DNA from 3 places in the Rhizobium sp. R339 genome. Region 2 is predicted to be linked to each of the others. Evidence: predicted binding sites of a transcription regulator. Region 2 holds the regulator's gene; each other region holds the start of a gene.
What was found. Region 2 encodes PhoB, which activates phosphate uptake and scavenging genes when phosphate is short. Its sites were predicted from a motif close to TGTCATNNANCTGTCAT; they were not measured.
Positions count from the first base shown of each region.

Region 1: ATY76_RS13400 (bifunctional 2',3'-cyclic-nucleotide 2'-phosphodiesterase/3'-nucleotidase) is a predicted target of PhoB. The motif match lies at 1,918-1,934, and genes of this name have one in related genera.
Region 3: ATY76_RS07805 (UDP-2,3-diacylglucosamine diphosphatase) is a predicted target of PhoB. The motif match lies at 2,083-2,099, and genes of this name have one in related genera.

Region 1 covers NZ_LOKV01000010.1:49,753-54,331, reverse strand. Annotated here, with positions in the region: gene ATY76_RS13415 (DMT family transporter) at 1-701, shown strand, start outside; gene ATY76_RS13410 (PilZ domain-containing protein) at 788-1,192, shown strand; gene ATY76_RS13405 (hypothetical protein) at 1,162-1,899, opposite strand; gene ATY76_RS13400 (bifunctional 2',3'-cyclic-nucleotide 2'-phosphodiesterase/3'-nucleotidase) at 2,077-4,065, shown strand; gene ATY76_RS13395 (LysR family transcriptional regulator) at 4,105-4,579, opposite strand, start outside.
Region 2 covers NZ_LOKV01000023.1:433,859-438,437, forward strand. Annotated here, with positions in the region: gene ATY76_RS21410 (LysR family transcriptional regulator) at 1-1,154, shown strand, start outside; gene ATY76_RS21415 (copper homeostasis protein CutC) at 1,151-1,876, shown strand; gene phoB (phosphate regulon transcriptional regulator PhoB) at 1,887-2,570, opposite strand; gene phoU (phosphate signaling complex protein PhoU) at 2,701-3,414, opposite strand; gene pstB (phosphate ABC transporter ATP-binding protein PstB) at 3,458-4,273, opposite strand; gene pstA (phosphate ABC transporter permease PstA) at 4,289-4,579, opposite strand, start outside.
Region 3 covers NZ_LOKV01000004.1:6,512-11,090, forward strand. Annotated here, with positions in the region: gene ATY76_RS07795 (efflux RND transporter permease subunit) at 1-1,180, shown strand, start outside; gene ATY76_RS07800 (phosphoglycerate mutase family protein) at 1,208-1,957, opposite strand; gene ATY76_RS07805 (UDP-2,3-diacylglucosamine diphosphatase) at 2,160-2,972, shown strand; gene ATY76_RS07810 (MFS transporter) at 3,138-4,355, shown strand; gene dgcA (N-acetyl-D-Glu racemase DgcA) at 4,307-4,579, opposite strand, start outside.

The sequences.
Region 1 (4,579 bases), on a different contig from region 2:
CGACTGCCCGCACCAAACGCCCTGCCCTACAGGTAGTGCGCGGCGTGCTGCTTGCCGTCCAGGTGGTTCTGGCCATCACCTGTTTTGCCGTGATCGGCCTTGCCCGTTCACAAGCGATCTTTTCCGCCACACCGATCCTGATCGCGCTGCTGTCGATGCCGATCCTCGGCGAGCGCGTCGGCTGGCGACGGTGGATGGCGATCGGCGCCGGACTTTTCGGGGTGCTGCTGATCCTGAAGCCGGAAGGCGAGTTTTTCGATGTGAAACTGCTGCTGGCCATCATTTCCTGCTTCAACTTCGCCTTCTATGTCATCGCCACGCGTCTCGTAAGCCGCGACGATTCGTCGATGACCAGCTTCTTCTATACCGGCGTCATCGGCGGCATCGCGATGACCATCATCGGCCCGTTCTATTGGAGCTGGATGTCGCCCGGAGACTGGGGCTGGATGGCGCTCGTCTGCATGACCAGCATTTCCAGCCATTATTTCCTGATCCGCGCCTACGATCTCCTCGATGCCGCCGCCGTCCAGCCGCTAACCTATCTATCACTGGTCTACGCCTCGATCATCGGTGTGACGATCTACGACGAAACGCTCAGTCTCAACACCATCATCGGCTCGGTCATCGTCGTCGCCGCCGGCATCTTCACCATCTGGCGCGAGCATGTTGTGGGACGCCGGACGGCCGCCGCAGCCAAATGACGTTTCACTGCAATTTTAGCCAAGCCCCTAAAACCATTTCAATTTTCCGGCGCTATGCTCCCATCGCGATGTCCAAGGGAGACAGTATGACGCGCAACCTGAAAATTACGGCCCGGAAGGCCGACCGCAAAAACTGCCGTGTCTTCGGCAATATGAGATATCTGAACACCGAGGTGGATGTCCGCATCCTCAACCTCTCGGCAACAGGCGCCGCTCTGGAGACGAAGGGACCGGTTCACGCCGCCTCCGGCAGCAAGGTGCGGATCGAAGCGGAAAACCTCGGACTGCTGGAGGGCATCATCCGCTGGAAGCACAATGGCCGCGTCGGCATCCAGTTCGACGTGAATTCGAATGCACGCGCTCAGGTTTCCTCCTATTTCCGATTTTTCCACAAGGAAATACGGCCGGTGCTGGCGGTGCGTCCGCTGGTCAGACCGAATAGCGGCGGCGGCCGCCCGCCTCACTTGGCGACGTCGACGCTGAAATCATAAGGCTGCACCGTCTTGGCGCCGAAGGAGCGGCTGAGGTCGTTCCAGTAGCTGCGGTTGACGTTGACGTCGAGGGTGACCGGGCCTTGAGTCTGCGGCAGCTTGGCATCCAGATTCCTGACATCGATGGCGGCGCTGTTGGCGTTGGCGCCTGACAGCACGATCGTCTCCGTGCCGAGGGGCACGTTGACGGCGCCGGGCGCCGGGCTTGCTGAAAGGGGCTCGCTGGCGATGATCTGGCCGTCGCTGCCAAGGAATTTGATATCGCAGGTCTGACATTCGCCCTCAGTCCAGCCCGGATTGACCCTCAGTTCGACACGGGGCGGCAGCGAGCGATTGCCGTCCTGGGCATAGGCGGCACCGGCAATGGAAAAGAGGCTGGAGACCGGCCTGACTTCGGCCGGCTTGACTTCGATCGGCTTCGGGTTGACCGAACTGCCTTGCGCGGCCGCCATGATGAGAGCCGGCGCGCCGATGCCGAGGAGAAGCGCCTTCTGCAGCTGCTGCTCGCGGTAGATCAGGGCGATCGCGGCGCCGATGACGAAGAAGACCGTGATGGCGCCGAGCGCACAGGCAACCGAGATCCACGGATTTGCGGTGCTCGTCAGCCATTTCTCCACGTCGCCGCTGTAGAGCGCCTGCGCCTTGTCGACCAGACTGGGCGCGGTGCCTCCGAAACCTCCGACCATTGCGATGACGACCCGGCTCATGATCCAGTCCCCCGATGGATGTCAGCCCGACGACTTTACCATAAATTGTATTTTAAAACCACGCCGCCTTTCGCCCGGATTGTTTTGCCGTCCCGTCATTTTTGAAGTGTACTCCTCGCCAAATCGTCCTAATTCTGACGGGCCGGACGATGCATGATCTTTGAAGGAGAGGTTTCCATGTCTTCCATTTTCGATGTCGGCGTCATGAGCCGCCGTTCCCTGCTCGGCGGTCTCGCCGCGACTTCCGCTCTGGTGCTGCTGCACCCTTTCAGCGCGCGGGCCAGCGCCAACCAGGCGCATCTGCGGCTGATGGAAACGACCGACATTCACGTCAACGTCTTCCCCTATGACTATTATGCCGACAAGCCGAACGACACGATGGGCCTTTCGCGTACCGGAACGATCATTGACAATATCCGCGCGGAAGCCGCCAACTCGCTGCTGATCGATAATGGCGACGTGCTGCAGGGCAATCCGATGGGCGACTATATGGCCTATCAGCACGGCATGAAGGACGGCGACATCCATCCTGTCATCAAGGCGATGAACACGCTCGGCTATTCGGTCGGCACGCTCGGCAATCACGAGTTCAATTACGGCCTCGACTTCATGTTCAAGGTTCTGTCAGGCGCGAATTTCCCCTTCGTCTGCGCCAACCTGACCAAGGGCCAGCTCGCCTCGGACCCGAAGCAGGACGACCTGTTCTTCAAGCCCTACGTCATCCTGGAAAAACAGATCAAGGACGGCGCCGGCAAGGAGAGCCCGGTCAAGATCGGCTTCATCGGCTTCGTGCCGCCGCAGATCATGCTCTGGGACGTCAAGAACCTCGAGGGCAAGGCGCAGACGCGCGATATCGTCGAGGCCGCCAAAGCCTGGGTCCCCGCCATGAAGGAAGCCGGCGCCGATATCGTCATCGCGCTGTCCCATTCCGGCATCGACGGAGCCGCGCCCTCCGAAAAGATGGAGAACGCCTCGTTGCATCTCGCCGCCGTCGAAGGGATCGACGCGATCTTCACCGGCCATCAGCATCTCGTCTTCCCCGGCCCGAAGAGCTGGGACGGCATCGCCAATGCCGACCCCGTCAAGGGCACGCTGCATGGCAAGCCCGCAGTGATGGCCGGCTTCTGGGGCTCGCATCTCGGCCTTATCGACCTGCTGCTCGAAAAGGACGGCAACAGCTGGAAGATCGTCGACTTCACCTCGGAAGCACGGCCGATCTATCACCGCGACGACAAGAAGAAGGTGGTGGCCGACTACGCCGACAAGAAAGAAGTGGTCGAGGCCGCCAAGGCCGAGCACGAGGCGACGCTCGCCTATGTCCGCACCCCCGTCGGCAAGACCTCCGCGCCGCTCTATTCCTATTTCGCACTCGTCGCCGACGATCCCTCCGTCCAGGTCGTCAGCCAGGCTCAGACCTGGTACATCAAGCAGATGCTCGCCGACACCGAGTATAAGGATCTGCCGGTGCTTTCGGCCGCGGCCCCCTTCAAGGCCGGCGGGCGCGGCGGCGCGGATTATTACACCGACGTTCCGGCCGGCGACATCGCCATCAAGAACGTCGCCGACCTCTATCTTTATCCGAACACGGTCCAGGCCGTGGCGATCACCGGCGCTCAGGTGAAGAACTGGCTCGAAATGTCGGCCGGCATGTTCAATCACGTTCCCGCAGGCTCGAAGGATGCGCCGCTGCTCAACACCGACTTCCCGTCCTATAATTTCGACGTGATCGACGGCGTTACCTACCAGATCGATCTGTCGCAGCCGCCGAAATATGATTCATCCGGCAAGGCGATCAATCCCGACTCCAACCGGATCCAGAACCTGGCCTTCAATGGCAAGCCGATCGATCCGGCGCAGAAATTCGTCGTCGTCTCGAACAATTATCGCGCCGGCGGCGGCGGAAACTTCCCTGAGATTACGGCTGACAAGGTGATTTTCCAGGCGCCGGATACCAATCGCGACGTCATCGTCCGCTATGTCCATGAGCAGGGCACGATCAATCCGTCGGCGGACGCGAACTGGACCTTTGAGCCGCTTGCCGGCACGACCGTCACTTTCGAAAGCGGCCCGAAGGCGAAGCAGTTCCTCACCGCGGTCAAGAGCGTCAAGATCGAGGAGGCCGGCGAAGGAGCCGACGGCTTCTCGAAGTTCAGACTGGTTCTTTAATCAGAGTGAGATGAATGAAGGCGCGGCATCGCGCCTTCATCATTCGGCCGCGAGCGGCGGGGCCATGTCCCGCAACTCCGCCATCTCGGCATGGAAATCGGCCTGGTTCGGGCATTGGGACAGCCGCGTGCGGAAGGCATCGATCATCCAGCTGGCGGCTGGCCCGGGCGGGTTGGCGAGCTGGCGCATCGAATAGATGGCGTATTCGCCCTGTTCATAAGCTTCCAGATCGAGATGGACGAGCGCGCCGCTGCGCAGATCATCATGCATGATGGAAGCCGGAAGACCGCCCCAACCAAGGCCGGCCTTGATGAGCTGGTGCTTCGTGGCGATATCGCTGACACGCCACGTCTTATAGGACAGAACATTGAAATCCCGCCCCTTCGTCCGTCCCGACGCGTCGGTGACGACCAGCTGTACTTCCTCGCGCACGTCGCCAAGCGTCAGCGGCCGGCCGATCGCGGCAAGCGGATGGTTCGGCGCGGCAACGGGCAGCATGAAGGAATGGCCGATC
Region 2 (4,579 bases):
TCTCGACGGCGATCCGCAATCTCGAAACCGAACTGGCCATGAAGCTCACGGAACGCACCGCCGGCGAGCTGGTGACGCTGCTCGCAAGCGACCGAGTGCTGGAGGGGCTGGAGCCGATCGCGGCTGCGATAGCGCAATTGGGGCAGTTGACCGGTCATGACAGCGCGGCCGCCGATGCCTACCAGGCCTGGGCATCCCGCATCCCGGTCAAGATCGTCACCATCGAACGTTTCCTCGAAGTCGCCGACCAGGGCAGCATCAATCGCGCCGCCCGCCGGCTGCGTCTCGGTCAGCCGCAGCTTTCGCTCCAGCTTGCCAATCTTGAGAAATTTCTGGACGCCCGCCTCTTCGAGCGGCAGGCGCAGGGCTCGGCTCTGACGGAGGAGGGCAGGCGCGCCTACCAGATCTTCGTGACGATCAGCCAGGCGTGGGACGATCTGAAGGCTTCGGCCGACGAACGGTATCGGCGCACGGCCCGGTCGCTGCGCATCGGCTCGATCATCCCGACCGGTTCGGAAAGCTGGGTCGCGCGCTGCCTTGGGTCGCTGGTGTCGGAGTGGAACGCTCGGCGCAGCAACAATACTATCTCGCTGGTCTCGATGACTGCCGACGATCTGCGCGAGGCGCTGAAAAGCGGCCGCATCGATGTCGCGATCCTGGATTCTGTCTTCGGGCTGGAGAGCTTCCGGCATCGCGAGCTGCTGCGGACCGACATGGTGGTGATCGCGCCGCCGCAAAGCACGGAAATGACGGTTGCCGATCTCGTCGCCGGCCATGCGATCTGCATGCCGAGCCCGCGCACCGGCCTCGGCCACGCGGCCATGGCTTTCAGCGACGAACGCGCACCGAACCGGCGCTTTCGTAGCCAGGATATCACCGCGGCGGATTCACTGCCCGTGATCGTCGATCTCGTCGCCAATCACGGCTACGTCTCCTTCCTCGGCCGCGTCAGCGCCATGCCGATCGCCGACAAGGTGCGCATCGTCGATCTCGACGAGCATTTGCCGATGTCCTATCACGTCGCCTTCAACCACCGCAAAGCCGCCGCCGATGCCTGCGCCGTCATCATCGAGGCGGCGGCAAGAATTACGTCGCAATCTCTCTCGCAAGCCATGCGGCAGGCGGAGGAGGGCGCCAGGGAGAGTGCAGCATGACGATTTTGCTTGAGGTCTGCGTCGACAGCGCCGAGGGCTTGGCCGCCGCCATCGAAGGCGGCGCCGGCCGCATCGAGCTTTGCTCGGCGCTGGAACTCGGCGGCTTGACGCCGCTGCCGAGCCTGATGCTGATCGCTGCCAGAGCGCCCATCCCCGTCTACGCAATGATCCGCCCGCATGCCGGCCCCTTCATCTTCGGCAGGACGGACGAGGAGGCGATGATGCTCGACATCGATGCCGTGCGCGCCGCCGGCCTCGCCGGTGTCGTCATCGGCGCCAACCGGCCGGACGGTACGCTCGACATGCCGCTGATCCACCGCCTGAAGGCGCATGCGATGGGCCTCGGCTCGACGCTGCATCGTGCCTTCGATCTGGTGCCGGATGCCGATGAGGCGCTGGAACAGGCGGTCGAGCTCGGCTGCGAACGCATCCTCACCTCCGGCTGCGCGCTGAAGGCTCCAGACGGCCTGGAAACGCTGAAACGCCTTTCGGCAAGGGCGGCCGGCCGCATATCCATCATGCCCGGCAGCGGCATCCGCCCCGCGAATGTCGGTGCTATCTTGCAGGCAACCGGCGCCCGCGAGGTCCATGGCTCCTGCAGTTCACCCATCGAAAGCGCCGACCCCCGCGCCGTCGCCTTCGGCTTCGAGGCGAAGAGCAGCAACAAGACGGATGTGGCGGTGGTCCGGGAGATGTGCAGGGCGATCGCGGCGGAAGCTTAGGCTTTTAGCCTCACGCTTCCATCGAATAGCCGGCGCCGCGGACGGTGCGGATGACGTCCTGCATGTTGGAGAAGTTCAGCGCCTTGCGCAGGCGGCCGACATGGACGTCGACGGTGCGTTCGTCGACATAGATGTCGTGGCCCCAGACGCCGTCCAGAAGCTGCGAACGGGAGAAGACCCGGCCTGGCGACGACATCAGGAATTCCAGCAGGCGGAATTCGGTGGGGCCGAGGCGGACTTCGCGGCTCTTGCGATGGACGCGGTGCGTTTCACGGTCGAGCTCGATATCGCCGCATTTCAGTACCGTTGACAGAACCTCCGGCCGGGCGCGGCGCAGCATGGCCTTGACGCGGGCGACGAGCTCGGGGGTCGAAAACGGCTTGACGACGTAATCGTCGGCGCCGGTCGACAGCCCGCGGACGCGCTCGCTCTCTTCGCCGCGCGCCGTCAGCATGATGATCGGCAGACGCTCGGTTTCCGGCCGCATGCGCAGGCGCCGGCAGAGCTCGATGCCGGAGACGCCGGGCAGCATCCAGTCGAGGATGAGAAGATCGGGCGTGCGCTCCTGGAGCCGGATCTCGGCTTCGTCGCCGCGAAGGATGGTATCGACCTCGAAGCCTTCCGCTTCGAGATTGTAACGAAGAAGCACGCTGAGGGCTTCTTCATCTTCAACAACTGCAACTCTCGGGATCATGCGTCTCGGTCTCCTCGCGCACGATCCTTAAACCGAAGACGATTTAAGCACGGGATCCTGCGCAAAATCAGAATTGGCTGTGACCTCGCTGCGCGCCCGCGCGGGCGCGCAACTGGCTGGCCCGGAACGGTTATTCCGTGACCGCGCCGACGGTGTTGGCGCTGTCGTCCTTCGGACGGTCGCCTTCCGGCTGTGCGCCGGTCGCCATGTAATAGATCGTCTCGGCGATGTTGGTGGCGTGGTCGCCGATACGCTCGATGTTCTTGGCGCAGAAGAGAAGATGCGTGCAGCTGGTGATGTTGCGCGGATCTTCCATCATGTAGGTCAGGAGTTCGCGGAACAGCGAGGTGTACATGGCGTCGATCTCGTTGTCGCGTTCGCGGATCGACTTGGCCTTGTCGGCAGCGCGCGTCGTGTAGACGTCGAGCACTTCCTTGAGCTGCACGAGCGCGAGTTCTGAGAGATGCTCGAGACCGCGGGCGAGCTTGCGGGGAACGCCGGTCGCCTGCACGGCGATGACGCGCTTGGCGGTGTTTTTGCCGAGATCGCCGACGCGTTCGAGATCGGCGGCGATCCGGATCGAACCCATGATCTCGCGCAGGTCCGATGCCATCGGCTGACGGCGGGCGATGGTGACGATCGCCTTGTCGCCGATCTCGCGTTCCATGTGATCGAGGATCACGTCGTCCGAAATGACCTTCTGGGCGAGCGCAGTATCGCCATTGACGAGCGCGCGTACGGATTCGCTGACCATCTGCTCGGCCAGGCCGCCCATTTCGGAAATCCGCCTGGACAGGAACTTCAGATCATCATCATAGGCAGAAAAAATATGTGTCGATGCCATGGGCTTTATCCTCGAATAACGGGAAGACGTCGTGTCGCCAGAATCAGCCGAAGCGGCCCATGATGTAGTCCTGGGTGCGCGGATCGTCCGGATTGGTGAACATCTTGTCGGTGTCGTTTTCCTCGACGAGGTTGCCGAGGTGGAACATGGCGGTGCGCTGCGAAACACGGGCCGCCTGCTGCATGGAGTGCGTGACGATGACGATCGTGTAGTTTTCGCGCAGCTCGTGGATCAGCTCCTCGACCTTGGCAGTGGCGATCGGATCGAGCGCCGAGCAGGGCTCGTCCATCAGGATGACCTCAGGGCTGACGGCGACGGCGCGGGCAATGCAGAGGCGCTGCTGCTGACCGCCGGAGAGGCCGGTGCCGGATTCATGCACGCGGTCCTTGACCTCGTTCCAGAGGCCGGCGCGCTGCAGACTGGTCTCGACGATCTGGTCGAGGTCGGCCTTCGACTTGGCAAGGCCGTGGATGCGCGGACCGTAGGAGACGTTTTCATAGATCGACTTCGGGAACGGGTTCGGCTTCTGGAAGACCATGCCGACGCGGGCGCGAAGCTCCACGACGTCAATATCGGGATCATAGATATCGTCGCTGTCGAGCGTGATCTTGCCGGTGACCCGGCAGCCGTCGATTGTATCGTTCATGCGGTTGAGGCTCCGCAGGAAGGTCGACTTGCCGCAGCCCGACGGGCCGATCAGGGCGGTTACGGTGTTTTCGCGGATGTTCAGGTTCACATCGAAAAGCGCGCGCTTCTCACCATAATAGACCGAGACATCCTGGCCGATCATCTTATACGGGACGTTGCTCATCTTCTGATCCAGCGCCTTTTCAACTGCTGCTTCCGTCAACATGTTCATGATGTTTAACTCCGTTTACCAGCGGCGCTCGAAGCGACGACGCAAGAGGATAGCGCCCATGTTCATGACGATCAGGAACAGGAGCAGGACGATGATGGCACCCGAAGTACGCTCCACGAAGGCACGTTCGGCCTCGTTCGCCCACATATAGACCTGCACCGGCAGGGCCGTCGAGGGTTCGAGCGGTGTCGCGGGCGCGTTGGCGACGAAGGCGACCATGCCGATCAAGAGCAGCGGCGCGGTTTCGCCGAGAGCATGTGCAAGACCGATGATCGTGCCTGTGAGGATGCCGGGCATGGCGAGCGG
Region 3 (4,579 bases), on a different contig from region 2:
TGCCCTGTCGCCGCCGCCGATCGAAGGTTTCGGCACGACCAACGGCTTCACCTTCCGTCTTCAGGATCGCGGCGCGAAGGGGCAGGCGGCTCTGACCGAGGCGGCGGGAATGCTGCTCGGCAAGGCGTCGCAGAACCCGGTGATCGCGGGCGTCCGGCCGGAAGGCATGCCGGATTCGGCGCAATTGGTACTCGTCATCGACCGCGAGAAGGCAAACACCTTCGGCGTCGCCTTCGCCGACATCAACAGCACGATCACCGCCAATCTCGGCTCGAGTTATGTCAACGACTTCCCGAATTCGGGCCGCATGCAGCGCGTCATCGTGCAGGCGCAGGACAAGAGCAGGCTTCAAGCCGAAGACCTGATGAAGCTCAACGTGCGCAATGCGAGCGGCGGCATGGTGCCATTGTCATCGTTCGCCATCGCCGAATGGCGCAAGGGACCGGCGCAGATCGTCGGCTACAACGGCTACCCCGCCGTTCGCCTCTCGGGCGCACCGGCGCCGGGCTATTCGTCGGGCGCGGCGATCGCCGAAATGGAGCGGCTGGCTTCGGAACTTCCCGAGGGCTTCGGCTTCGAATGGACGGGGCAATCGCTGGAGGAAATCAGGTCGGGCACCCAGGCACCGATCCTTTTCGGCCTCAGCATCCTCTTCGTCTTCCTGCTGCTGTCGGGCCTTTACGAGAGCTGGTCGATCCCGCTGTCGGTGATGCTGGTCGTGCCGCTCGGCGTGCTCGGCTGCGTGCTCGCAGTGATGAGCCGCGACATGTCCAACGACATCTACTTCAAGGTCGGCCTGATCGCGATCATCGGCCTTTCGGCCAAAAACGCGATCCTGATCGTGGAATTCGCCAAGGACGGCTTTGCCGAGGGCAAATCGCTGATGGATGCCGCGATCGAAGGCGCTCGTCTCCGCTTCCGGCCGATCATCATGACCTCGCTCGCCTTCACGCTTGGCGTCGTGCCCCTGGCAATCGCCACCGGTCCCAGCGCTTCAAGCCAGAATGCGATCGGCACGGGCGTGCTCGGCGGCATGATCTCGGCGACGGTGCTGGCGATCTTCTTCGTTCCCGTCTTTTTCGTCTTCGTGCTGCGTCTGCTGAGGACGAAGCGGCCGGCGGCGGTGAACGAAGAGGCCGCGGCAAGCGAGGAGCCGGCGACCGTGACGTCGGCGACATGACGTAAAGCGCCGGCGGATTGCCTTGGGCTATCCGCCGGTTTTCGGCGTGAGCGTGATGTCGGCGCCATGGGCGTCCCGCAGCTGATTTTCCTGTCCCGGCTGGCGGTCGGCGGCCTGGTGCAGCAGGATGGTGTCGTAGCCTTGGCGGCGCGTGCCCTCGATCAGCGTGATGTCGGCATTTCCGGGATTATCGGAGCGCTCGAACCAATCGACGGAGTGATGGAGGAAATTCATCTCGACGGCGCGGTTGGTGACGCCGTGGCCGACGATCGCAACATTATGGTCGCCGCTTTCGGCCTCGTGCATGACGGTCTGGAGGAACAGGCGCACCCGCTGCGCCACATCCGCGCGGCTTTCGCCATCCGGCGGACGCGCGTAAAACTTGCCGCTGTTGTTGCGCAGCCTTGCCCATTTTTCGAATTCCTCGGGGAATTTCTGCCTTTGCTCGGCGTGATCGTAGATTTCCGTGAAGAGGCCGAAATCCTGCTCGCGCAGCAGATAATCCTCCCTGACATCGCCGATGAAATTCTCCGGCAGCGCTTGAAGCAGCGCATCCTTGCTCTGCCGGGTCCTCAGAAACGGCGAATACCAGATGTGCAGCTTCTGGAACCCCTGGCTCGGCAAGCCCTCGAGATAGGAGGCGATGACGGTGCCTGCCTCCGCCGCCTGTCGATAGCCCCATTGGGTCAGCGGCACGTTGTGATCGCCGAATTGGCGATACGCGCGCTCGTCGATGTTGCCGAGGGATTCGCCGTGGCGAACGAGAAAGAGACGCATCAGCCATCCCCCATTGTCCGATAGGAATCGGCGCCATCATGAACGCGCTCCATGCCCAGGGCAACATGCCATGCAGGATGCCGCCCGGCGCGCAAACGACAGGTTTGCAGGGCTTTTCCCCAACTTGTCATCTTCCTGAAACACGAGTCTGGTTTTGGAAGGCTAGATGAAAGATGGGGCACGAGCACTGTTCGTGACAGACATGATGGAACCCAGGCATTTCCGCACACTCTTCATTTCCGATGTGCACCTCGGCTCGAAGGCCGCGAAGGCTGATTTCCTCCTGGATTTTCTGCGCTACCATGAAGCCGATACGATCGTGCTCGTCGGCGACATCGTCGATGGCTGGCGCCTGAAGCGCAGCTGGTATTGGCCGCAGGTGTGCAACGACGTGGTCCAGAAGCTGCTGCGCAAGGCGCGCAAGGGCACACGCGTCGTCTACATCCCCGGCAATCACGATGAATTCCTGCGCGACTTCCCGGGCATGCATTTCGGCGGCATCGAAGTCGTCGAGCGCATGATGCATGACGGCGCCGACGGCAAGAAATACCTGATCCTGCACGGCGACGAATTCGACGTCGTCGTCCGCAACGCCCGGCTGCTCGCCTATCTCGGCGACTGGGCTTACGATACGGCCATCCGCATCAACATTCTGCTCGCGGCCGTCCGCCGCCGCCTCGGCATGCCTTACTGGTCGTTTTCCGCATGGGCCAAGCTGCAGGTCAAGCATGCGGTCAATTTCATCGGTGAATTCGAGCGTGTCGTGACCGAAGAAGCCCGCAAGAGCGGCGCCGACGGCGTGATCTGCGGCCATATCCACCACGCGGTGATCCAGGACATGGACGGGATCCGCTACATCAATACCGGCGACTGGGTGGAAAGCTGCACGGCGGTCGCCGAACATGAGGACGGCACCTTCGAGCTGATCACCTGGCGGGCGCTTGCGAGCACCGTGCCGGCGCTTGTTGCCGTCGAGCGCTCCGAAGACGCGGAGCTCGCCCCGCAGGCCGCCTGATTTCGGCGTCGCCGCTTGCCGCGGCGGCACTGCAGCAATTTAGCCGTTACCGCGAGGTGACAGGCCCTATTTATTTTCTAAAACGTTTCCGGACGGCTATTTCTCGCAATAGTCGTCCCTAGGGTGCTGTGTTAGGACAAGGATCAGTTTCCTTCAGGTCCACCCATGATTCCCGCTCAACATCTCCCGGGTGAGGGAGCGCCGCCGCGCTTCCGGCTGCTCAGTGCGCTTTCCTATTGCGCGCCGCTGCTCGTCAACGGCGTTGTCCTGCCGTTCTTCCCGGTATGGCTCGAAACCCACAGTTTCAGCGATCATGAGATCGGCATCATCCTTGCCATACCGATGGTCGTCCGCGTGCTGGTGGCGCCTGTGGTCGCCATGATCGCCGACCGCCTGAAGGAGCGCGCCGACGTGCTCCTCTGGTCCGGCTCTCTGTCGCTGCTGACGGCGATCGCACTGTACTGGACGACCAGCTTCTGGCCGGTGACGATCGTCTTCGCGCTTCAGGGCGCCACCTTCGCGCCCTATGTGCCCGTGGTGGAATCGATCGTCATCTCGGGTGTGCGCCGTTGGGGGCTCGATTATGGGTCGATGCGGGTGTGGGGTTCGGTCGCCTTCATCGTCTCGACGCTGGTCGGCGGCCAGCTGATCGGCCGCTGGGGCGGCGGGATGGTGCTCGTCGTCATGGTGTTCGGTTTCACCATGACCGTCGTGATGGCGATCTTCTGTCCGCGTATCGGGCCGACGCGGCGGCGCGGCCAGCCGATCGACCTACCGGCCGCCACCGGCAGCGGGCTGCGCGAGCCGCATTTGCTGCTGCTCCTGATCGGTGTCGCCATCCAGCAGTCGAGCCATGCGGTGCTCAACGCCTTTTCCTCGATCTACTGGCATCAACTTGGCTTTTCCGGCACTGAGGTCGGCCTGCTCTGGAGTGCCGGCGTGGCGTCCGAAGTGACGGTATTCTTCCTGTCGAAGCGTCTCAACCGGCGCTTCAATGCCTGGACGCTGATCCGCTTCGGTTGCGCCGTCAGCTTCTGCCGCTGGATCCTGTTTCCGATGAATGCCGGCTTTGCCGGCTTCTTCCTGCTGCAATGTTTCCACGGCTTCACCTATGCCTTCGTGCATACGGGCGTGCAGCGGCGGATTGTGGCGACGGTGCAGGAGACGCAGGAATCATCGGCGCAGGGCGCCTATTTCTTCTATGTCGGCATGGCGATGGGGCTAATGACCATCGCGTCGGGCTATCTCTACGCCTGGCTCGGGCTCGTCAGCTATTACGTCATGGCGCTCGTCGCGCTTTCCGGCCTCGGGCTGGTGATCTACGCCTATTACCTTCAGCCCCAGAGGGCGTTTTCCGGCGGGAAGACCAGAGAAGCGGCATAATGCAGGCCGGGCTCGCGGTCTCGGGCGAGCAGCAGCGGACCGTCGAGATCGACAAAATCGGCATTCTGGGCGAGCAGCACCGCCGGCGCCATGGCAAGCGAAGTGCCGACCATGCAGCCGATCATAATGGAAAAGCCGAGCCGCTCGGCTTCCGCCTTCATCGCCAAGGCTTCCGTCAGGCCGCCCGTTTTGTCGAGCTTGATGTTGACCGCATCGTAGCGGTC